DNA from 2 places in the Candidatus Pantoea multigeneris genome. Region 1 is predicted to be linked to the other one. Evidence: predicted binding sites of a transcription regulator. Region 1 holds the regulator's gene; the other holds the start of a gene.

Region 1 (12,506 bases):
TTTTCAAAGCGGGTTTTATCGGCGGTGCTGGTCGGTTCAATCACCAGCGCGTTCTCTTCAGGTGAGTAAATAAAGCGACGCGAGAGTGTCTCGCCGGTGAATGACCCACCGCTAATACTGCCGCACACCATGGTCATGCTGGTGTGGTAGATACTGGACTGGGTAAAGTTGGTTTCTGTTGAGCTGCGGAAGACCTCTGCGCATCCCTGTTTTTCCAGATGCCGACGGACATTGAGACTGATCCACTCGCGGCCTTTGGCGATGGCTTCACACTGCGCTCTGGCGGGGCTGGTATCAATGGCACGCTGCAACTGACGTCCGGTTTCCGTCATCAGCTGGGTCTCATTTGTCTTATTACAAGCCGACAGCAACAGGCACATGACCACCAGACTTGCGGTTTTCATCCTTCTGCTTTCCCTACTTATTCACTCATGAATCAGAAGCATAAGTGCAAAATCAACGAATAGCGAATAACCGAAGGTAAACAAATCCAGTTGGGCGGAGAATACCCCCCGCCCAGTTGACATGCCTCAGATCACGCCGCAGGCAAAACGCGCCCCGCCGCCGCCTAACGGCAGTGGATGATCGGAATGGTTATCGCCACCGACGTGGACCATCAGCGCTTTGCCTTTGATTTCCGTCAGGGATTTTAGGCGCGGAGCGACCACGGGATAACTGGCTTCGCCAGTATCTGCAACATAAATAGCAGGCAGGTCGCCAAGGTGACCTTCAGCATTCCAGGGTCCAAGGTGTTTACCGGTATTTTTGGGATCAAAGTGCCCGCCCGCCGCACCGGCTGGCACCACTTTGCCATCCACTGTCGCGGGTTCGCAGCTCCCTTTAGCATGAACATGAAAACCATGAATGCCGGGGACCAGTCCGCTCAGATGGGGGGTAAATTGCAGCCCGTAAGGCGTTTCGCTAATGGTGACCGTACCCACCGCTTTACCGGCTCCTTCCGCGGTGGCTTCATGCAAGGTGACGGTTTCGCTGGCCGCGAGGGCCGAAGTGGCGGTAAGCAGAGCGCAGAGCGCGAGGACTGTTCTTTTCATACTTTATTCCTTTTAATGTTTTTGCCAGAGTTTGCTCTCCAAGCCTACTGCTTACTTTCCAGTTTCGCCTGTCGAAAAGCACAATTCGGCGCTTTCAAGTCTTTTCCTGGCCTTCTGAGTCAGAACAAAGTGGGCTGCGGCGGATCATTCGTATCATCCAGCTTATGTTTTTTGGCCGCACGAAGACGGCGCTGTCGGCACAGGCGCAGAACGTCCTGTTTCTGGACGTCATTCAGATTGCGCCAGTTAAAACGCTCTTCGCGACTCCGTAGGCATCCAAGACAATAGCCACGGCTATCACTTTGGCAAATGCCCCGACACGGGCTGTCTATCGGGAAAAACTCCAGTTGTTCTGTCACATCGCCTCCCACACACACGATCTGATACCATTGAAGCCATTGCGCATTTATTGTGCAAGTTGAAACCGCAAAAATGCGCAGCAGATCCGTTCGCTCATGAGCAGTTTGTGCCACGCTTCGGAATGCGGGTTGAAACCGACCAGTCAGTCTATTAGTCTCTCTGCCATGAATACTGCACAACAACGTAATGAAACCTGTGAACACCTGCTCGCAACGGGGGAAGCCCTCTGTCTACAGCGCGGTTTTACCGGCATGGGCCTGAATGAGTTACTTAGCATCGCTCAGGTACCCAAAGGATCGTTCTATTACTATTTCCGCTCTAAAGAGGCGTTTGGCGTCGCTTTGCTGGAACGGTATTTCGTGCAGTATATTGCGCAAATTGAGCAACAGCTCAGCGGTGACGAGGTTCCCGCCGCACAGCGGATACTGAATCATTTTGCCACCGCAGAAGCCCTGTTTCGCCAGAAAGGCCATATTGTTGGCTGTCTGGGTGTAAAACTGTCGGCGGAAGTTTGCGACCTGTCAGAGCCAATGCGCGATGCGCTACAACGTGGTGCTGAAGGTGTGATGCGGGCCTATGCCCGCACCTTAAAGCAGGCACAGTTGCAGGGAGCCAACTGGCACCTGTCGGCTGAAGAGATGGCGCAGATGCTGTATGTGTTTTGGTCTGGCGCCAGCTTGCAAAGTAAGATTTCACGCGATCCACAGCCGCTCAGTCTGGCCTTAAAGACATTCGGGCAATGGCTTGATCAACACTGATTTTTTTTAAAAACACCATTTGTAGACGACTGGTCTACTTGAGGAGATCATCATGGCTAAAGAGATTTTGTTTCAGCCGCTGAAAGTAGGCGCCATTACCGTACCCAACCGCATTTTCATGGCCCCTCTGACGCGTTTGCGCAGTATTGAGCCGGGCGATGTTCCTACCCCACTGATGGGCGAATACTATCGCCAGCGTGCGACTGCTGGCCTGATCATCACTGAAGCAACGCAGATTTCTTTCCAGGCTAAAGGCTATGCCGGTGCGCCAGGGCTGCACAGCCAGCCGCAGATCGCGGCCTGGAAAGCAATTAACCAGGAAATTCATCAGGCGGGGGGGCACAGTGCCGTCCAACTCTGGCACACCGGGCGTATCTCTCACTCCAGCCTTCAGCCTGAAGGCCTGGCCCCGGTAGCACCTTCTGCCCTGGCGGCCGGAACACGCACCTCATTACGTGCGGAAGATGGCACGGTTTACCGTGAAGACACTTCAACGCCACGTGCCCTGAGCGTGGAAGAGATCCAGCACATCGTGGCTGATTTCGGTCAGGCCGCGGCCAATGCGCGTGAAGCTGATTTTGATCTGCTGGAACTGCACTCTGCCCACGGCTATTTGATCCACCAGTTCCTGGCTCCTGGCTCTAACCAACGTAGCGATGAATACGGTGGCAGCATGGAAAAACGCGGTCGTTTTGCGCTGGAAGTGGTGGATGCAGCGATTGCTAACTGGTCGGCAGATCGCATCGGGATCCGTATTTCACCGATCGGCAGTTTCCAGAACCTGGCCAATGGGCCAGATGAAGAGGAAGCGGCGCTGTGGTATGTGGCTGAACTCGCGAAACGCAACGTTGCCTATATTCACTTCTCCGAGCCAGACTGGGCCGGTGGCGAGCCGTATACTGATGCTTTCCGCGAGAAAGTGCGCAGCATCTATCCTGGCGTCATCATCGGTGCCGGTGCCTACAGCGTGGAAAAAGCGGAAGATTTAATCCAGCGTGGCCTGATTGATGCAGTCGCCTTTGGCCGTGACTACATTGCCAACCCGGATCTGGTGGCGCGTCTGCAACAGGATGCGCCTCTGAACCCACAGCGCCCGGAATCCTTCTACGGCGGTGGTGCCGAAGGCTATACCGACTACCCAACGCTGTAATCAGTAAGCCGTGACCTCAGGTTGCGGCTTGCCTTTTTCGCCCGTTGCCATCATGGTTATACGGGCTTTACGTCATTTATTAAGAGGATATTATGCGTTTACTTCATACCATGGTACGCGTGGGCAACCTGGAACGTGCAATTAAGTTCTACACCGAAGTGTTGGGCATGCGCCTGCTGCGTCAGAGCGAGAATACCGAATACAAATACACCCTGGCATTCGTCGGTTACACCGAGGAGAGCGAAGGTGCTGTGATCGAACTGACCTATAACTGGGGCGTAGAGAGCTACGATCTCGGCAACGCTTATGGTCACATCGCACTGGGTGTTGACGATGTTGCAGCCACCTGCGAGCGCATCCGCTCACAGGGCGGTAAAGTGACCCGTGAAGCTGGCCCGGTTAAAGGCGGCACCACGATGATTGCTTTTGTTGAAGATCCAGACGGTTACAAAATTGAGCTGATCGAAAACAAGCACGCCGGTCACGGCCTGGGACACTAATCTCTCCCCTTCAGTCTGCCGTTCCGGCAGACTGCTCGCTTAACCTGCTGCACCGTCAGCCGTTTTTTGCCATAATGCCCGCTGCCTAAATCTGCAATGAGATCCCGATGTCTGCTTCAACTTCCCAAAATGCTTTAAATCAACGTTTTCGCGGCTTCTATCCTGTGGTTATTGATGTTGAAACTGCCGGATTCAATGCCCAGACTGATGCTTTATTAGAAGTGGCAGCCACGACGTTAAAGATGGATGAAGATGGCTGGTTACATTGCGATCAAACACTGCATTTCCACGTCGAGCCCTTTGAAGGGGCGATTTTAAACCCGGAAGCGCTGGCGTTTACCGGTATCGACCCGCACAACCCGCTGCGTGGTGCGGTGAGTGAACATGATGCTCTGCATGCCATCTTTAAGATGGTGCGTAAAGGCATCAAAGATCACGGCTGTAATCGCGCCATTATGGTGGCCCATAACGCGAATTTTGATTTGAGTTTTATGTCGGCCGCCGCTGAGCGTGCCAGCCTGAAACGCAATCCATTCCACCCGTTTGCGACTTTTGATACCGCCGCACTCAGTGGTCTGGTGCTGGGGCAAACCGTGCTGGCGAAAGCCTGTAAAACCGCCGGGATTGATTTCGACAGTACCCAGGCGCACTCCGCGCTTTATGATACCGAGCAAACCGCCCTGCTGTTCTGTGAACTGGTCAATCGCTGGAAACGCCTTGGTGGCTGGCCGCTGCCTTTAGCGGTGGAAGAAGACACTGAGAGCGCGGAAGAAGCGTAATCGTGACGGCGTCACAAAATTCAGGCACATAAAAAAGGCTGCCATTCCTGAAAATGGCAGCCCTGTTTGAATATGATCTTAACTGGCAAGCATCACGGCATTGTCAGCCTGGATGCATTACTCAGCTTCTTTAAACTTTTCTGCGGTTTCTTTAATCAGCTGCTGCAATTCACCGGCCTGGAACATCTGCACGATGATATCGCAGCCGCCAACCAGCTCACCGTCAACCCACAGCTGTGGGAAGGTCGGCCAGTTAGCATAACGTGGCAGCTCAGCACGGATATCCGGGTTCTGCAGAATATCAACATACGCGAAGCGCTCACCACAGGCAGACAACGCCTGAACCGCCTGGGCGGAGAAACCACAGCTAGGCAGTTTTGGCGAACCTTTCATATACAGCAGGATTGGGTTTTCGCTGATCTGCTGCTGAATTTTTTCAATTGTGCTCATAAAATGTCTCTCTCAATTCCCTACTTCGTGTTTCTTTATTGTAGCGATTTCCAGGCACGACTGAAAACCGGATTTTGCGTTCCCTAAAGCAAATCGCCATCTGTGTTAATTCAAATTTTTCATGAGTCGATATCCGCCACACCTTTTTTAGGGTGATTCATTCATTCTTTGTCATAATTGTGGTGCTATAACCTACTGAGATTGCGTGTTTTTCCGACAATCACACTCTGTAAGAATTAAATAAAAAAAGACCTTACCTTTTCGAAAAAAACTGGATTAGAATTACTTCGGTGCTGATCAAGGATCAGATTTGTCTAACTTTGTCGCGGCCAATATCGCGTGGCAGCTTAACCTGTAACCGGACTATGCGTTTACTGATTACGCTTTTCATACTGGCTTTTACTCAAGTTTTTTTGAACGTTGCATGTGCTTCTCCGCATAAGCCGGTTAACGCCAGCTTGCATAATGCAGAGAAGAAAAGTGCGCGTGAAGATGAACGCCGCAAGCGACGCCCGGTGAAAAGTTCGGGTAAGAAAACCCGTACCACAACCATGGAAAAGCTGAAACTTAAGCGCAGTAAAAAAGCCGCGCCTGAGAAAGTGCATCACGAACCGGTTAAAAAAGCCGCGCATCTGACAAAACACACCCCATTAAAAAAGAAAGCCGAGCTTAAGTCTGCACGGGTTAAATATTACGGCCATAAGCGTGGTGCGCGTGGTAAAGCGACTGAACTGGCCACGATTAAAATGAGCAATGCTCACCGCCAGCGCTATCAGAAAGCCCGTGAAACGGCCATGAACAAGCTAATGGGCCAGTTGGGCAAACCTTACCAGTGGGGCGGCACCTCGCCGTATACCGGTTTTGATTGCAGCGGCCTGGTCTGGTATGCCTATAAAGATCTGGTGAATTACAAATTCCCGCGTACCGCGAATGAGATGTACCATTTGCGCGACGCAGCGCCGATTAAGCGTGACATGCTACAGAAAGGGGATTTGGTCTTCTTCCGCATTGCGCATCGCGGGGCGGCCGATCACGTTGGCGTGTATTTGGGTAACGGTAAATTTATTCAGTCACCCCGTACCGGCAAAGATATTCAGATCAGCGCACTCAGTAATGATTACTGGCAGAGCCATTATGTCGGTGCTCGCCGCATGATGACCCCAACCACCATTCGCTGAGTGTTGCGGAGAAAAAAGCCTGAAGATGACCTTCAGGCTTTTTTTTTGCCTGCGATAACTACGCATTCAGATACAGCATCAGTGAATGATTCCCTCGGTTGCCCCGCTGTCACCGCCCCCTCTGGTTTAGCGCTTCGTGTGGCGGCTTGTAAAAATCTCGTCATCTTTGCTGTGTCTTGCTAGAATCCCCTTCTTCGTTGCGCAACAGCGTTTTTTCACCGCCCACCCTACCCACGCCAAGTCACACTCTGGCGGCAAAATAGTGGTCAAAAGGCAGTTGGATTTCCGCAAATTTCACCCTGCGCACGCAAACGTTTAACATTATGTTTATCAATACATTAGGATAAGCATTGGAGTCCGGTTTACATGGCAACAATTAAAGATGTGGCAAAACGCGCGGGCGTCTCAACCACCACCGTTTCGCACGTCATCAATAAAACACGCTTTGTGGCTGAAGAGACCCGCAATGCAGTATGGGAAGCCATTAAAGCGCTGCATTACTCCCCAAGCGCGGTCGCACGTAGCCTGAAGGTGAATCACACCAAGACGTTGGGCCTGTTAGCGACCTCAAGCGAAGCACCTTACTTCGCGGAAATCATTGATGCCGTTGAAAAACACTGCTTCGACAAGGGCTATACCCTTATTTTGGGTAATGCACACAATGACCTGAATAAGCAGCGCGCCTACCTGTCAATGATGGCGCAAAAGCGCGTAGACGGCCTGCTGGTGATGTGTTCGGAATACCCGGACGATCTCCTGAAAATGCTGGAAGAGAACCGTAATATCCCTATGGTGGTGATGGACTGGGGCGAATGTCAGGGCGATTTCACCGATACCGTATTAGATAACGCCTTCCAGGGCGGTTATATGGTCGGTCGCTATCTGATTGAACGCGGCCACCGTGATATTGGCGCGATCCCTGGACAGATGGCACGTAACACCGGGGGTGGTCGTCATGCCGGGTTTGTTAAGGCACTACAGGAAGCAGGCGTGGCGATCCGTGATGAGTGGATTGTGCAAGGGGATTTCGAAACCGAATCGGGCTATCTCGCCATGCAGCAGATTCTGGCACAAAAACAGCGCCCTACGGCGGTGTTCTGCGGCGGAGATGCCATGGCAATGGGCGCAATTTGCGCCGCCGATGAGCTGGGGCTGCGCGTGCCGCAGGATATCTCCGTGATTGGCTATGATAATTTGCGCAACGCGCGTTATTACACGCCAGCGCTCACTACCGTACATCAGCCAAAATCTGAGTTAGGTGAAAAAGCGCTGGATATGCTGTTGGATCGCATCACCAGTAAACGTGAAGACTCTCAGACCATTGAAGTGAATCCGACATTAATTGAACGCCGTTCCGTCGCCGATGGACCGTTCCGCGATTATCGCCGTTAATCCGGACAGTCTTCACTCAGCCACTCCTGATTCAGGGTGTGGCTGTCACCCAAATACGTCAGCAACCATGCCAACGCCGGTGACGCACTTTGCTCGGCCCAGGTGACAAAACAGGGGCTGTCTGGAAACGCCTGCGGTAATTTCAGCTCCTGCAACTGTCCCTGCTGCAACAGCGGCTGCGCCAGATGGCCCGGCGTCATCGCCACACACAATCCCGCTTGCGTACAGGCCAGGCCTGTTTGCCAGTCCGGTGCCACCAGGCGACGTTGGTTATCCAGGGTCCAGGTCATACGGCGTGGCAGCGCGCGTGAGGTATCCTCAATCACCAGTGACGGCCACGCACGTAGCGCGTCTTCATCAGGTTCGGCCACTTGTGTTAACGGGTGGTCGGTTGCGACCACACAGCGCCAGTTCAGTGCGCCCATATCGCGCCAGGCAAAACGCCCTCCTACCGGAACAGCCTGAGTGGCACCAATGGCCGCATCGGCACGCCCATCAGCCAGGGCATCCCAGACACCGTTAAATACTTCATACTGCACGGCAAGTTCCATATCTGGAAAAGCACGATAGAAATCCAGCACCATTTGCCTGACGCGGTGGGGTTTGACGATGCTGTCCACGGCCACCGTAAAGCGCCCTCTCCAGCCGTTGGCTAGCTGCTGACACTGGCGGCGAGTGGCTTGCATTTTTTTGATGACCTCACGACCTTCTGAGACAAAATGCGCACCCGCTGGCGTTAATACAACATCGCGGTGCTGACGTTCGAACAGCGGTACGGCCAGCCAGGTTTCCAACTGCCTGATCGTATAGCTGACGGCAGAGGGGACGCGATGTAATTCCTGTGCCGCCGCACTGAAACTGCCATTGCGCGCGACCGCGTCCACCACTTCAAGTGCATATTCTGACCACATAAGCTTGCCTTCAATTATTTTCACAGCAACCTGCAAATATTAACGTTTCACACTCCCGGCTGCACTCTTTTACACTTGCCGCCTGTGTGAATTAACCATGAGCCTGTTATGTTGTCGTCAAAAGGATTTATGCTCTATCTCGCCGTGCTTAGTATGCTGGGCTTTCTGGCAACGGATATGTACCTCCCCGCGTTTTCTGCCATGCAAACCAGCCTGAGTACCACGCCGGGTATTATTAGCGCGAGCTTAAGCCTGTTCCTGGCTGGATTCGCCTGCGCCCAGTTGGTATGGGGACCGCTGTCCGATCGCCTCGGCCGCCGTCCGGTACTGTTAGCGGGACTGGGTCTGTTTGCGCTGGGCTGTGCCGGTATGCTGTGGGTACAGAGCGGCGAGATGTTGCTGGTGCTGCGCTTTGTTCAGGCGGTAGGCGTTTGTGCGGCAGCGATCAGCTGGCAGGCACTGGTGGTGGACCGTTATGACCAGTCACAAACCGGTAAAGTGTTCGCCACGATTATGCCGCTGGTGGCGCTCTCTCCTGCGCTGGCCCCGCTGCTGGGTGCCTGGTTGCTCGATCACTTTAACTGGCGCGCTATCTTCGCCGTGCTGGCGGTTATCGCCCTGGTGCTCATGCTGGCTACGTTGCGCATCACCACTAAGCCGGTGGCACGCAACGTAACGGAAAAGCAGCCCGGATTTTTTGCGCTGCTGGCTAACCGCACCTACAGCGGAAATGTCGTTATCTATTCTGCCTGTTCAGCGAGTTTCTTTGCGTGGCTGACGGGCTCCCCGTTTATTCTCGCAGACCTCGGTTTAAGTCCCGCCGCCATTGGCTTGAGCTATTTGCCGCAGACGGTTGCCTTTCTGATTGGTGGTTTTGGCTGTCGCGCCCTTCTGAACCGGTTCCCGGATCAGCTGTTACTGCCGCGCCTGCTCGTCATCTATGCGGTCAGTATTTTGCTGCTGCTGGCAGCAGGAAAATGGATGGGTGATAGCCTGACCGCACTGTTATTGCCTTTCTGCGGCATGGCGATGGCAAACGGTGCCATTTATCCGCTGGTGGTGACGCGCGCACTCATGCCTTTCCCACAAGCCAGTGGCAAAGCAGCGGCGCTACAGAACGCGCTGCAACTTGGGCTCTGTTTTATCGCCAGCTTGATTGTCTCCGCAGGGCTGGTTGAGGCACTGAGTACCACCACCTGGGTCATGACGGCCACGGTGGTTATCGCCGCATTCGGCTACCTCTGGCAGCGCCCGCTAAACGCACGTTCTGACATTGTTTCTTCCTCTCCTGCCTGCGAAGATAACCCCTGATACGGATTGGTTAGCACGCTAACATTAATCCGTTGAATATTGACCCAGGTGAGCATATACTCGCTTGGGCCATTAAGTTCTTAACAAAACAATAACATGAGTGACACATTTGCGCGCGACACTGTCGCCGTGATGGCTTGTGCTTTTTTTTCAGTACCCTGAGTTTCAGACGACATTTCACAGAATCAATCCTCTGTAAAACGCCGGATTTCAAGCGAACGGAATATTCCGTGAGTTTTCTCACAAGCTTCGAGAAATTGACTATTCTTTTTCTCAGGTAAGACCGGACAGGTGTGATGGAGATGCTATGAGTTCATCGTGTATAGAAGAAGTGAGCCTCGAAGAGAACCATTGGTTTCGTATTGCCCATGAATTACTGAGCAAGGCAGATATTGAAATTAATGGTACGCGTCCCTGGGATATTCAGGTGAAACACCCTGATTTCTTCAAGCGGGTATTACAGGAAGGGTCGCTAGGCCTTGGCGAAAGCTATATGGACGGATGGTGGGAGTGCGAACGCCTCGATATGTTTTTTCACCATGTGTTAAAACATAAACTGGATCAGCAACTGCCGCGCCATTTTAAAGATACCCTGCGCATCGCTGCTGCGCGCTTAACTAACCTGCAATCCAAAAAACGTGCCTGGATTGTTGGAAAAGAGCATTACGATTTAGGTAATGACCTCTTTACACTGATGCTCGATCGCTTCATGCAATATTCCTGCGGTTACTGGGATAGCGCAGAAACGCTGGAAGACGCACAACACGCTAAGCTAGACATGATCTGCCGTAAGCTGGAGTTGCAACCGGGCATGAGCCTGCTGGATATCGGCTGTGGCTGGGGCGGATTAGCGGAATTTGCTGCCCGTAATTATGGCGTGAGCGTTTACGGTGTCACTATTTCGGCGGAACAGCAGAAGCTGGCGCAGCAACGTTGCGAAGGTCTGGACGTCACTATTTTGTTGCAGGATTATCGCGACCTGAATCAGCAATTTGATCGCATTGTTTCCGTCGGCATGTTTGAACACGTAGGGCCTAAAAACTACGCCACCTACTTTGATGTTGCTGATAAAAATTTGAAACCCGACGGTATTTTCCTGCTGCATACTATCGGTTCAGTCAGGACAGATATGAATGTAGATCCGTGGATCGACAAATATATCTTCCCTAATGGATGCCTGCCATCCGTCCGTCATATTGCGGAAGCCAGTGAACCCCACTTTATCATGGAAGACTGGCACAACTTCGGTGCCGATTATGATATTACGCTGATGGCCTGGTATGATCGCTTTATTGCCAGTTGGGAACAGCTGGAAGAGAAATATGGCGATCGTTTTAAACGCATGTTCTCCTACTACCTGAATGCCTGCGCCGGTGCCTTCCGTGCCAGGGATATTCAGCTATGGCAAGTGGTATTTAGCCGTGGCGTAGAGGGTGGATTGCGCGTCGCGCGATAGTAGTTACTGCGGTGGCACCGGCCACCGCAGTTCACAGAATTACTCTTCCTCTTGCTCGTCCTGAGCTGCTTGCGCTGCTGCCAGAGCCGCGGCTTCCCGCTGTGCTAATACGCGTTCTACGGTTTCAACAATTGCTTGCGTATGGGGATCGATCTCAATATTTACGCGATGTCCCAGCTTTTTGCTGCCCAGCGTGGTGCGCTCCAGGGTTTCCGGGATCAGATGAACACAGAATTTGGTCCTGGTCACATCGCCCACGGTCAGGCTGATACCATCAATGCCCACAAAACCTTTATGCAAAATGTATTTCATCTGTGAAGCATCCAGTGGCTTGAACCACACTTCACGGTTATTTTCTGACTGGATAATTTTGCACACTTCAGCCGTGGTCATAATGTGTCCAGACATCAAGTGGCCGCCAATCTCATCACTGAATTTGGCTGCACGCTCAATGTTCACCACATCGCCGGTTTGGATATCGCCGAGATTGGTCACACGCAGCGTCTCTTTGATTAAATCAAAGCTAACGCGATTGCCTTCGATGGCGGTGACCGTCAGGCAGCAACCGTTGTGGGCAACGGAAGCCCCCAGCGCCAGGCCAGGCAATAATTCTTCCGGCAATTCAGCCACGTGGGTACGAAACAGCTCTTTTTCTTCTATTGATACGATCTTTGCGGTGCCCTGCACAATACCGGTAAACATAGCTATAGCCTCTGCGAAGTTTGCGTTAGTTTATCACAGCTTAGCGCAGCACGGCCTTAGCATTAGAGGCCATCCACAGCGAAACGCCGGCAAAGATTGGCGAACTTCCCGCTGCCAGTTACACTAAGCCGCGTTTTCCTTGTGGTTTCCCGTTTTTTCAATATTCCTCATAACAACAGGTGTTTAAGTGCAGAAGTATTTAACAGAAGCACGACAGTTGCTCGCTTTAGCTATTCCGGTCATTTTGGCGCAGGTTGCTCAGACTGCGATGGGCTTTGTCGATACGATTATGGCTGGCGACGTCAGTGCCACCGATATGGCAGCGGTGGCCGTTGGCACCTCCCTCTGGCTGCCGACGATTTTGCTGGGCCACGGCATTTTACTCGCCCTGACCCCCACCGTTGCGCAACTTAACGGCTCCGGTCGCCGCGAGCGGATTGCTCATCAGGTCCGTCAGGCGCACTGGTTGGCGCTGTTTCTCGCCATCATCATTATGATTGTGCTGTG
Region 2 (12,506 bases), 1.1 Mb from region 1:
CAACATCAAGCATAGCGGTTACAGCATAACGTCCTTTGGATGTCAGTCTCATAGCATACGGCCTCGGTCAGCGTCCGGTTATCGGAGGGTTTCATTTGTAAACAGATGGCTGCAGTTTGTCATTCCTGAGTAATTTGGTCAACTATTTATCTGACTAATTTACTCAAGTATTTAACCGAGCGGTTTACTCAGGTATTAACCCTCTGATTTTCTACTCTTTATCGCTGCCCTTACGCTTTTCAAAGGACGATAACATGCCACGCAGGATGTTCAGTTCGTCTCTTTCCGGGCGCGAACGGGTGAATAAACGGCGCAGTTTGCTCATGACCTGGCTTGGAGTTCCTTCACGAATGAAACCACTTTTTAACATCATCTGTTCCATATGCTGGTAGAAGCGCTCCAGATCGTCCACCAATGGATAAGGGGTATCGTCAAAGGCGGGCTTCTTCTCGCCCTGCTCCTGCGACTGTAACCATGCCATACGCACTTCGTAGGCAATCACCTGTACGGCCATCGCCAGGTTCAGCGAGCTGTAGTCAGGGTTAGCCTGAATGGCGACGTGGTAATGACATTTTTGCAGTTCGTCATTGGTCAGACCGACGCGCTCACGACCAAACACCAGAGCAACCGGAGCCTGTGCCGCCTCTTCTACGCTTTTCACACCACATTCGCGGCCATCCAGCATCGGCCACGGCAGTGTACGAGAGCGAGCACTGGTGCCAACCACCAATGCGCAACCTGCAATGGCTTCATCCAGCGTATCAACAATTTTTGCTTCACCAATCACATCGCTGGCACCTGCCGCGAGAGAGATGGCCTGGGAATCTGGTTTAACCAACGGATTCACAAGGTAAAGGTTAGTTAAGCCCATGGTTTTCATAGCACGGGCGACGGAGCCCATGTTGCCGGTGTGAGAAGTTTCCACCAGCACGATTCGAATGTTTTGCAGCATAGTGAGGAGTTGTTGTCAGAAATTTGTGGCGCGATGCTAACATAAAAGCAGGACATTTACCGAACGCGCTGTTATACTCCGCGCCGTTTGTTTCCCCCGTTCTTTAACATCCAGTGAGAGATACCGATGCATCCGATGCTCAACATCGCCGTGCGCGCAGCGCGCAAGGCCGGAAATTTAATTGCCAAGAATTATGAAACCCCGGACGCTGTCGAAGCCAGCCAGAAAGGCAGCAACGACTTCGTAACGAATGTTGACCGTGACGCAGAACGTCTGATCATTGAAGTGATCCGTAAATCTTATCCGAAACACTCGATTGTAACGGAAGAGAGCGGCGACCTGTCAGGTGAAGATCAGGATATTCAATGGGTAATCGATCCACTGGATGGCACCACCAACTTTATTAAACGTCTGCCACACTTCTCTGTTTCTATTGCTGTCCGCATCAAGGGCCGCACTGAAGTGGCTGTGGTTTATGACCCAATGCGCAACGAACTGTTCACTGCCGTACGTGGTCAGGGCGCACAGCTCAATGGTTTCCGTCTGCGTGGCAGCATTGCTCGCGATCTCGATGGCACCATCATCGCTACCGGTTTCCCGTTCAAACTGAAACAGCACGCCACCAGCTACATCAATGTGGTTGGCAAACTGTTCACTGAGTGTGCTGATTTCCGTCGCACCGGTTCTGCCGCGCTGGATCTGGCATACGTGGCCGCTGGCCGCGTCGATGGCTACTTCGAAATCGGCCTGAAGCCATGGGACTTCGCCGCAGGCGATCTGCTGGTACGTGAAGCTGGCGGCCTGGTGACTGATTTCACTGGCGGTCACAGCTACATGATGTCTGGTAACATCGTTGCCGGTAACCCGCGTGTGGTTAAAGCTATGCTGGCATCCATGCGTGATGAACTGAGCGATGCGCTGAAGCGTTAATCTCCTCAGAAATAAAAAAGCCCGCCCGCTCGTCATGAGCAGGCGGGCTTTTTTTTGTGCCCATAACCGCTTAAATGCCCAGCGGACTGATCCCGCCACCGATTCCCGGCGTGGCGCTTTGCCACAGAATAAATGCCGCCACCAGCAGAATAATACCACCCAGTAATCCTGACAGCGGCAGTAGCCATTTTGCACCCTGCCCTTCGCTACGCTGCCCAAGACGTTGCGCTAACGCCCGCGAGCGATGGACCAGCAACCCAACCGCAGACACCGTCACCGCCGTTCCCAGCGCCATGATCGCCGCTGACGCCACGCCCCACCAATAAACCCCAATCACTTTCGCGAACAGCAGCATCATGATGGCCCCGGAACAGGGACGCAGTCCCATCGAGAACACCAGCAACAGTTGGGTCTTCCAGCTTACCGCCTGCGCAATTTGTTCGGCACTCGGTAAATGGGCGTGGCCGCAACCGCAGTTGGCATCATGCTGATGCACTGGACGCAGGCTATGGATGGTGAGTTTTGGCGGCGGCTGGAGCAACGTTTTTAAGCTACGCAAGGCACGTACTGAAATCCATACCCCCAGCGCTGCAATCAGCAAATAGCTGCCCTTCTCTAGCCAATAGCTACTCAGATGTAGCTGGCGGGAGGACGTTTTCAGCAGCACCAACATCACGGTCACCAGCACAATAGCAACGCCACCCTGCACCAGCGCGGCAAGCAGTGTTAACTTCAGGCTGGTTTTAAGCCGTGCGGGATGCGTCGCAAGAAAAGTAGAGATAACCACTTTGCCATGCCCCGGCCCCATAGCATGCAAGACCCCATACACCAGGCTAAACAGCATGAGCGTGACGCCCGCCTGATGCGGATGTTCTGCAACGCGCTGGAGCAGTTGCGTCATTTCGCGGTTAAGCTGTGCCTGCCAGACAATGGTCTGCATCAGCAGGGGCGTCCAGAAATACCACAGCACAATACCCGAGAGTAGCAACAGCAGCAGGAACAGCGTCACCGGCCAGTAGCGCCGCGTGATGGGAATAACGTTAATTAATGACATGTCAGGGTTACCGTCTGAGCAAACTGGCGGCCAAGATCCATGGTCTCCGGAGGCGCATCTGCTTTATCCAGTGATAAGGCATATTGCTTCAGCGAGTCATTGGGTTTTGGCGTATGGAGATCAAAACTGCAACGCGCCTGGAGATCGGCTGGCAGCGTAAGTGCTTTGACATTGTCGTAGTACATATCGACAAAGTAGCTGGGATCGTAAGTCAGGATTTGAAAGCGCTGCGCCCCTTGTAACGAAGGCGGCTCCGCTAACGGTAAGATAAACTCCAGCACCGCTTTCGCCCCCTGACGTGACAGGTTGTATTCACTCGGCAAATCGTGGAATTTTACCCGCTGGCCATTCTGCCAGATTTCAGAGAAGTAGTGCTGACCCAGCACTCGCGCCATCACGCCTGCCGCCAGTTTCTTCCACACCACCGATCCGGGTTTGGCATCGCCCGCGTCATACAGCAGGTCCGCAGAGGTAATCTCGTCCATCGTCCAGGTCATTTTCAATCCGGAAAAATGATTGTCCTTGCTCACCAGTTCGGTTTGCATATCGATGAAACTGTGCGGATGCGCCCAGGCAACGGGAGTGAACATCAGCAGAGCCAGTAAAATCTTATTCATCATGTTATTGAACCGCCAGCGAAGCAGAAAGGCGCCTAACGTAACAAAAAATGTGACCCGGATTAAAGCCCGGTATAAAAAACCAGACGGTTAATGCGGTATTTCAGCACCCTGGCTATTCTTAGCACAAATCGACCTGCTGGATACTTCGCCTTGATGAGTGCCTCACCGCTCTTCACCCGTTCCCAGCGCCGTTGCCATCTGTTGCTGCTGTTGTTTCTGCCTGCTCCCGTGCTCACCCCGGAAAAACTCTGCCAAATCAACAGAGTTGATGCCGGTGTTGCGCGTGAGGATATTGTTGCCGTAGGCGAAGAAATACAGCGCTTTTACCAACTGGAGCTACATCAGATGGTGGATGGCAGCCTGCGCATTCATGGCACTGAGCTTAACCGCCGGATATGCCTGATCCATGCTTTACGACGTGCGCTGCGCCTGTCGCGGGAATTTGTTTGTCAGGCGTTTAGTACCCCATTGCGCCAGCGTCTGAAGCTGTTAAAAGTGGAAAAAGCGCTGTATGACGACACCAATTTGCAGGCATTGATTCACCATTGTGAACTGCGGCTGGGGCGGGAATTTAACGATCGCGACCAGGTGTTTTTGCAACTCTATTTCAAGTTTGTCCTGTGCCAGCGCCACACCCCGCTGTTTAGCGCAGCGCAACAGCAGTGGCTGGCACAAAAGCCCGAGCGCAATGCCGCTGAAGATGTGGTGCGTCACTGGCAGAAGCGCAGCCATCTGATACCCGGTGAGGGGGAAACCGATTTCGGCACGCTGCTGTTTGCGCTGATGCACGCTCCCGGCCCAGATTCACTGCACCACCCGTGCGGTGTGCGACTGCGGCAGGCGGTAACCCGGCTGATTGCACATTTCGAGCAGGAAGCGGGAACGCTGTTTAAGCAGCGCGGTGAACTTCGTCAACAGCTCTATACCCACCTGGCGCAGGCACTGGATCGCAGCTATTTTGCCATCGGCATCGATAACAGCGTGGCGTTAGATGTGGCACAGCTTTACCCCCGATTACTGCGTACCACCCAGGTGGCATTACAGGCCTTTGAGGCTGGCTATCAGGTTAATTTGAGTGAAGAGGAAGTTAGCCTGGTGGCGGTGATTTTTGGTGCCTGGCTGATGCAGGATAATGCCTTGCAGGAAAAGCAGGTCCTGTTACTGACTCACGAGGACGCGGAAGCCGAGCGGGCGCTGGAAAGGCAGATTCGCGAAATTACGTTACTGCCGTTTACCCTGCGCTACCAGGATCTGGATGATTTCCAGCAACAGGGCGCACCCGAGGAGATAGATTTGGTGGTGACGCCCTATATGACGTCACTACCACTCTTCTCGCCGCCGTTGATCCTGGCACAAGTGCCCCTGACGGATGAACAGCAAATGCACATCCGCCAGTTACTGGATTCAGGCTACGCGCGGTCGTAAAAACAGCGCTGGCAGTACCACCAATGCCATGACCCAGAACAGATGGCCTTGTAGATGGGTAAACAGGACGCCGCAAATCATGGTCATCACCGCAATCCCACCGCCCATTGCCAGCGCCGAATAGAGTGATTGCAGACGAATGACCTGAGCACCCTGCCGTGATGAGATAAAACGCATCGCCGCCAGGTGGCACACGGTGAAACTCCCGCAGTGGAGAATCTGCGCCACAATCAACAACGGCAGTGCGCTGCTGGCACCCAGTAATGTCCAGCGAATCAGTGCGCAGACGGCGGAGAGGAGCAGTAAGTCACGCGCGCTCCAACGACGAAACAGCCGGTGACTCAGGGCAAAAATCACAATCTCAGCCACCACGCCCAGCGACCAAAGGTAGCCCACTACCGTTGCTGAGTAGCCCTGCTCCTGCCACCAGATGGCGCTAAAGCCGTAGTATGCCGCATGGGCACCCTGCATCAGGGTGACGCAAAGCATAAAGCGCCTGACCGCACTCTCCCGTAGCAGTTCACGCCAGGCTTGCCAGCCCACTGCGCCGCTTTGCCGTTCTTCTCCCTGTGGTTTGGTTGCGGGCGGTATCAACATGCCCGCCAGCATCGCTAACAGCCCGGCGCTTAATAGCACCAGAATCGCCTGCGAGGAGTAAGCGCTAACCAGCATCCCGGTGAGTGCTGAGCTAATGACAAATGCCAGCGAGCCCCACAGGCGCACCGGGCCATACACCAGGCCAATTTGCTGGGTCCAGGTCGCGGCTAATGCATCGGTCAACGGCACCAGCGGTGAGAAAAACAGGTTGAAACCGACCATTACCAGGAGCAGCCATAACCACTGCTGGCCGATCCAATACCCCACGGCGAACAGGCAGGTCATCAACGCCAGCGCACGCAGGACAGTAATCAGTTGTGAAGGATTTTTTACCTGGGAGGAGAGCAGCAGGCTCCCCACAAACCGCGCCACCATGCCGCAGCCAAGCAGCAGGCCAATTTTTTCCGCATCCAGTCCGCTGCCCTTGAGCCAGACACTCCAGAAAGGTAAATAAATGCCGTAGCAAAAGAAGTAAGTAAAGTAGCTCAGACCGAGCCATCTTGCTGATTTGAGTGTCATTATCCCTCCGACGATGGAGCAGCTACTTTGTCAGAAAGGTAAATAAAATAAAAGAATATTTAAAATAAAAAGACGCTAACTATTAACCGACCAAAAAACCAGACCTGGCTTGGCTTGGCTTTGAGAAGAGAAAAAAAACGTACAATTTCTCCGCTAATCATAGGTGAAATAAAAGATGAAAAATATCAAACGTGTGCTGGTGCTTTCAGAAGTCAGATCAGGACATGGTGGTTTAGAAAATGTGACTCGCTTTGTTATTAACACCCTTAATGAAGATCCAGAATTTCATAGCTCACTCTACTTTTTCCACAATGGTGAAAAGCCGACTTCAAACACATGGATTAACAATCTGAAATGCCACTACAGTAATAAAATAAGCAAGAATCAAAAACTGAATTGTTACTTCCACATTGTAAAACTGGCTTTATTTATCAAAAAAATCCGACCTGACATATTAATAGCATTAGGCACCAGAGAGTGCCATATAGCAGGATGGGCAATTAAGATGTCATGCCTGAATATCACGCTGTATTCATGGATGCATAGCCCACCAAACTTAAAATATCGACCGGGCTACCTGACTATGGCCCATCGTCATTTAGCCATTAGTAATGAAGTCGCTACACAGTTAATCGCGTTGGGTGCGCGAAAGAGTGATATCGACCTGATATATAATTTTGTTAAGCCATCAGAAATCACAATTGGAAGGCCAAAAAAACTCAAAATTTTGTATGTCGGCCGGATACTCTATGAAGAAGAAAAAAGATTAAAAACACTTTTTGAAGCATTGCGATTATTATGTATTCCATGGTCGCTGGATGTGATTGGCGATGGGAAAGACAGGGTGACATGCCAAAAGAAAGCAACAGAATGGGGTATAGATAATAACATCACATGGCATGGATGGCAGGAAGAGCCTTGGGTTTATATTGAGAGACAGATTGATGAAATAAGTTGCCTGGTATTAACCTCCCGTTTTGAAGGTTTTGGCATGGTATTAGTTGAAGCAATGTCCCGGGGAATTTACTGCATCTCATCGGATTGTGGTGGCCCGAAAGATATCATTGCAGAAAAAGTAAACGGTGAGTTTTTTGCCACTGATGACGCTAAGCAGTTAGCCATGATTCTTGCCTCTTTACCCAACCGTACCGATCTCCCTATCGCTGAAACCATTAAAGCCAGCATCAGAAAGTTTCATGAAGATCGCTATATCCGCCGCATAAAAAAAAGCCTCGCTTAGCGAGGCTTTTCATTCAGGAAAGCTTCAGCCGTTATCAGGCATACACTGGCAGGCGAGCACAGATTGCCAGTACTTTCTGCTTAGTGCTTTCGATGACCGCTTCGTCATTGATGTTGTCCAACACGTCAGCGATCCAGCCAGCCAGTTCACGTACGTCAGCTTCTTTGAAGCCACGACGGGTAACTGCTGGTGTACCGATACGCACACCAGAGGTGACGAACGGGCTCTTAGGATCGTTTGGAACGCTGTTCTTGTTCACGGTGATGTAGGCGCGGCCCAGGGCAGCATCAGCATCTTTACCGGTCAGACCTTTGCTTACCAGGTCAATCAGGAACAGGTGGTTTTCAGTGCCACCAGAAACGATGTCGTAGCCACGTGCCAGCAGCACTTCTACCATCGCTTTCGCATTCACAGTTACCTGCTGCTGGAAAGTTTTGAACTCAGGCTCCAGCGCTTCTTTGAAGGCAACGGCTTTACCTGCGATCACGTGCATCAGTGGGCCGCCCTGGCCGCCTGGGAACACCGCAGAGTTCAGCTTCTTGTAAAACTCTTCAGTACCACCTTGTGCCAGGATCAGGCCGCCACGTGGACCCGCCAGGGTTTTGTGGGTGGTGGAGGTGACAACGTGTGCGTGTGGAACTGGGTTCGGGTAAACGTCTGCCGCAACCAGGCCCGCTACGTGTGCCATATCAACGAACAGGTAAGCGCCTACGCTGTCTGCGATTTCACGCATTTTTGCCCAGTCAACTTTGCCTGAGTATGCAGAGAAGCCGCCAACGATCATTTTAGGCTGGTGAGTTTTTGCCAGCTCAGCCAGTTCGTCGTAGTTAATTTTGCCGGTTTCATCAATGCCGTAAGGGATGAAGTTGTACAGCTTACCAGACAGGTTTACCGGAGAACCGTGAGTCAGGTGGCCGCCGTGTGCCAGGTTCATACCCAGAATGGTGTCGCCCGGCTCCAGCAGTGAGGTGTAAACCGCGAAGTTAGCCTGTGAACCAGAGTGTGGCTGCACGTTAGCAAAGTCAGCACCGAACAGCGCTTTTGCACGGTCGATAGCCAGTTGCTCAACAATATCAACATACTCACAGCCGCCGTAGTAGCGTTTGCCCGGATACCCTTCCGCGTATTTGTTGGTGAGCTGTGAACCTTGCGCCTGCATTACACGCGGGCTGGTGTAGTTTTCTGAAGCAATCAGTTCAATGTGCTCTTCCTGACGCACTTTCTCCTGCTCCATCGCCTGCCACAACTCGGCATCATAATCGGCAATGTTCATATCACGCTTTAACATCCGGATCTCCTGACTCAGCTAACTTTCTGTAACGGTAATAATGGCCCGCGAAGGGCGAAGGCACACAGTGTAAACCGTTTTGAGCAGTGAAGGTAGCACCCTGACACTCTTTTTGCGCAAACGATTGGCACCCTTTCGCCACGCGGGTTTTATCCTTTTTATCCCGTCCTGAATTTCATGATATTTCCCCCTATGGAACCGCCTTTTTTTGCTTTCAGTGGCCGTAAAAGTTGCCGCTTTTGTCCCCTTGCTAACTATCCGGTTATTTACAACCCAGCGCGACAGGCATAACATGCATTTCAAATACATGTTTAAGAAACAGGATACGCCGATGTTGGATGCTCAAACTATTGCCACCGTAAAATCCACCCTGCCTGCCGTTGCGGCAGTTGGACCGGAGCTGACTCGCCATTTTTATGATCGTTTGCTGTCACATCACCCTGAGCTGAAAAATGTGTTCAACATGAGCAATCAGCGCAATGGCGATCAACGTGAAGCGTTGTTCAATGCCATCGCCGCGTATGCCAGTAACCTTGAGAACCTGGCGGTGTTGTTGCCGGCGGTTGAAAAAATTGCCCAGAAGCACACCAGCCTGAATATCAAGCCTGAACAATATGCAGTGGTGGGTGAACACTTACTGGCAACCATTCAGGAACTGATGGATCCCGGCGAAGAAGTCCTGGCAGCGTGGGGCCGTGCTTATGGAGTGCTGGCCGATGTGTTCATTCAGCGCGAAGAGAGCATCTACCATCAGTCTGAAACGGCAAACGGCGGCTGGCGCGGCACACGCGCATTCCGCATCAGTGCGATTACCGATCAGAGCAGTGTGATTAAGAGCATCGAACTGACGCCGGTAGACGGTGCGTCTGTGGTGGATTATCGTCCAGGTCAGTACCTTTCTTTGTATGTGCAGGCAGAAGGCATGGCGAACCGCCAGATCCGTCAGTATTCATTGACGGCCACCCCGAATGGGCGCAACTACCGCATTGCGGTTAAACATGAAGCTGCGGGCACAGTCTCTGGCTGGCTGCATGAGCAGGCAAAAGTGGGTGATGTGGTGGAACTGGCAGCGCCTCACGGCGACTTCTTCCTTGATGTGGATGCCCAAACTCCCGTCGCGCTGATCTCCGCTGGCGTTGGACAAACCCCGATGCTGGCCATGCTTCATCAGCTGGAGTCACAGCACCATGCTGCCCCGGTGACCTGGTTACATGCCAGCGAAAATGGGCTTCAACATGCCTTCGCAGCGGAGGTGACACAAGCAGGGAAAAATCTGGCCCAATTTAGCCAGCACATCTGGTATCGCGCACCGGAAATCAACGACTCAGGTCGGTTTGATCAGCAAGGATTGATGGATTTAAGTCAGGTTTCCGCAGCCATTGCCGGTGAAAATCAGCAGTTCTATCTGTGCGGACCGCTAGGGTTTATGCAGTTTGTTGCCGGACAGTTGCGTGATGCTGGCGTGGCAGCAGAACGCATTCACTACGAAGTGTTTGGTCCACATAAAGTGGTGTAACTGAGCCGCCCGCAGCCTGGCAGCTGCGGGCGAAGGCTTTAGATCGCCTCTTCATCTTCTTCGCCGGTACGGATACGCACCACACGAGCGACATCAAAGACAAAGATCTTACCGTCACCGATTTTGCCGGTCTGCGCAGTTTTCATGATAGTTTCAACGCAGGTGTCTACGATGTCATCACCCACTACCATTTCGATTTTTACTTTTGGCAGAAAGTCGACCATGTACTCCGCACCGCGATACAGCTCAGTGTGGCCTTTCTGGCGACCAAAACCTTTCACTTCGGTAACGGTCATACCGGTGATGCCTACTTCAGCAAGTGCTTCGCGCACATCATCCAGCTTGAACGGTTTGATAATTGCATCGATCTTTTTCATGACAGACCCTTTTCTCGCTCCCTCCGTGCCCGGATGGGGTTCCGAATAAGTATAAGTGTGTTTGGCAGCGTTGCAGCCTAATCTTTAAAGTCGCTGGCGTCTAGCTCATGGCGTGACAGCAGCTTATAAAACTCAGTACGGTTTCGTCCAGCCAGACGCGCCGCATGTGTGACATTGCCTTTGGTGATTTGCAGCAGCTTGCGTAAATAGTTCAGCTCGAACTGGTTACGCGCCTCAACAAACGTGGGCAACGCACTGTTCTCTTCTGCCAATGCCTGCGAGACCAGCGCATCCCCAATCACCGGAGAGGAACTTAAGGCCACACACTGTTCAATCACGTTCACCAACTGGCGGACGTTGCCCGGCCAACTGGCGGAAATCAGTCTTTTCATCGCATCGGCGGAGATGCTGCGTACAAACGGCTTATGCTTTTCGGCGGCCTGACGCAGTAAATGGTTAGCCAGCAGCGGAATATCTTCCGTGCGCTCATGCAACGCCGGAATACGCAGGTTAACCACGTTAAGCCGGTAATAGAGATCTTCACGGAACTGCTTTTTTTCCATGGCTTTCGGCAAGTCACGGTGGGTCGCACTGATAATACGGACGTTGATATCACAGTCCTGATTACTGCCCAGCGGACGCACTTTACGCTCCTGCAAGACGCGTAGCAGTTTTACCTGCAAGCTTTGTGGCATGTCGCCAATCTCGTCGAGGAATAAAGTGCCTCCTTCGGCGGCCTGAAACAGCCCTTCTCTCGCACTGACCGCGCCGGTAAACGCGCCACGCGCATGACCAAACAGTTCTGATTCCAGGAGTTGTTCCGGCAGCGCACCACAGTTAATGGCAATAAAAGGCCGCGCCGCGCGCGGGCTGGCGGCATGAATCGCCTGTGCCAGCACTTCTTTGCCGCTTCCGCTCTGCCCGTTAATCAGGATGCTGACATCGGATTGCGCCACCATGTGTGCCTGCTCCAACAGCCGCAGCATCTGCGGACTGCGCGTCACAATTGCAGCACGCCAGCGATCGTCATTTTGCGGTGCTCGCAGGGATAAGGCTTCATCAATCGCCTTATACAGTGCATCGCGGTCTACCGGTTTGGTCAGGAAGCTGAACACCCCTTGTTGCGTTGCAGCTACCGCATCCGGGATCGAACCATGGGCGGTGAGGATGATCACCGGGAGCCCTGCATGCCGCTGCTGAATCTCAGCAAACAGCGCCAGCCCATCCATTTCGTCCATGCGCAGATCGCTGATCACCAGATCAACACGATCCCGGGCGATCAGCCGTAGTGCCTCTGGCCCTGAGGCCGCCGTCACTACCTGAAACCCCTCACTGCTTAGTCGCATGCCCAGCAGTTTGAGTAGCCCAGGATCGTCATCCACCAGTAACAGACGTGCCGAGTGTTTCACTTTATGGCTCCTCATGGGCTGCGTGCGTGCTGTCACTGGCATCCGGTGATTTACGGGATGAGAGCTGACGTTCAATGTCAGCCAGTCGTTGCAGCTTACGCTGCGTCTCTGCCTGCGCCTGGCGTGACTGGCTCAACTGCTGTTGTAGCTGCTCTAACTGCCCGTCACTGCCCTGTTGCAGCTTAAACGCCCGGGTACGGGTTTCGCTTAGCTCTAGCTGTGCGGCCTGCTGGCTGCGCCAGAGTTGGATTAACGGCCGAACCTGGCTGGGGAATTCAGTGCTGTAGCTGTCGAGTGCGTTGACGAAATCGCGCCGTTCAGGCGGTGTGACATTGCCATTCGCCAACAAAATGCCCTGCTTAAAGGCGCGGGACCAGCTTTCTACAGGCCAGCCGTGGGCTTCCGCCCGCGCATCTGCCGGCGACAGACGGTCTGCACAGTCAATCGCTCGTAACCAGTAAAGGGGATTGCTCATCGCCGAGGCGGCTTCAATGTGCCAGACATCCCGACAATCGGTGGCGAGGTAGTCGGGCAGCTGCAATACCGGTTCGGCCACTTTGTGGCTATCGCTGGCAACAG

What was found. The regulator PurR, encoded in region 1, represses purine synthesis genes. The targets are predictions, from matches to a motif close to CANGCAAACGTTTGCNTG.
Region 2: glyA (serine hydroxymethyltransferase) is a predicted target of PurR. The motif match lies at 8,739-8,756, and genes of this name have one in related genera.

Annotation. Positions count from the first base shown of each region.
Region 1 covers NZ_VWXF01000001.1:55,148-67,653, forward strand. Annotated here, with positions in the region: gene F3J40_RS00235 (hypothetical protein) at 1-404, opposite strand, end outside; gene sodC (superoxide dismutase family protein) at 531-1,052, opposite strand; gene F3J40_RS00245 (DUF1289 domain-containing protein) at 1,172-1,411, opposite strand; gene F3J40_RS00250 (TetR/AcrR family transcriptional regulator) at 1,577-2,170, shown strand; gene F3J40_RS00255 (alkene reductase) at 2,223-3,320, shown strand; gene gloA (lactoylglutathione lyase) at 3,413-3,820, shown strand; gene rnt (ribonuclease T) at 3,928-4,599, shown strand; gene F3J40_RS00270 (Grx4 family monothiol glutaredoxin) at 4,717-5,049, opposite strand; gene F3J40_RS00275 (C40 family peptidase) at 5,415-6,227, shown strand; gene purR (HTH-type transcriptional repressor PurR) at 6,594-7,619, shown strand; gene punR (DNA-binding transcriptional activator PunR) at 7,616-8,530, opposite strand; gene punC (purine nucleoside transporter PunC) at 8,639-9,841, shown strand; gene cfa (cyclopropane fatty acyl phospholipid synthase) at 10,149-11,297, shown strand; gene F3J40_RS00300 (riboflavin synthase subunit alpha) at 11,337-11,999, opposite strand; gene F3J40_RS00305 (MATE family efflux transporter) at 12,187-12,506, shown strand, end outside.
Region 2 covers NZ_VWXF01000001.1:1,153,348-1,165,853, forward strand. Annotated here, with positions in the region: gene iscR (Fe-S cluster assembly transcriptional regulator IscR) at 1-52, opposite strand, end outside; gene trmJ (tRNA (cytosine(32)/uridine(32)-2'-O)-methyltransferase TrmJ) at 212-952, opposite strand; gene suhB (inositol-1-monophosphatase) at 1,079-1,882, shown strand; gene F3J40_RS05280 (nickel/cobalt transporter) at 1,953-2,936, opposite strand; gene F3J40_RS05285 (DUF1007 family protein) at 2,927-3,553, opposite strand; gene csiE (stationary phase inducible protein CsiE) at 3,710-4,981, shown strand; gene F3J40_RS05295 (3-phenylpropionate MFS transporter) at 4,961-6,097, opposite strand; gene F3J40_RS05300 (glycosyltransferase) at 6,273-7,337, shown strand; gene glyA (serine hydroxymethyltransferase) at 7,372-8,625, opposite strand; gene hmpA (NO-inducible flavohemoprotein) at 8,957-10,141, shown strand; gene glnB (nitrogen regulatory protein P-II) at 10,180-10,518, opposite strand; gene glrR (two-component system response regulator GlrR) at 10,596-11,942, opposite strand; gene qseG (two-component system QseEF-associated lipoprotein QseG) at 11,929-12,506, opposite strand, start outside.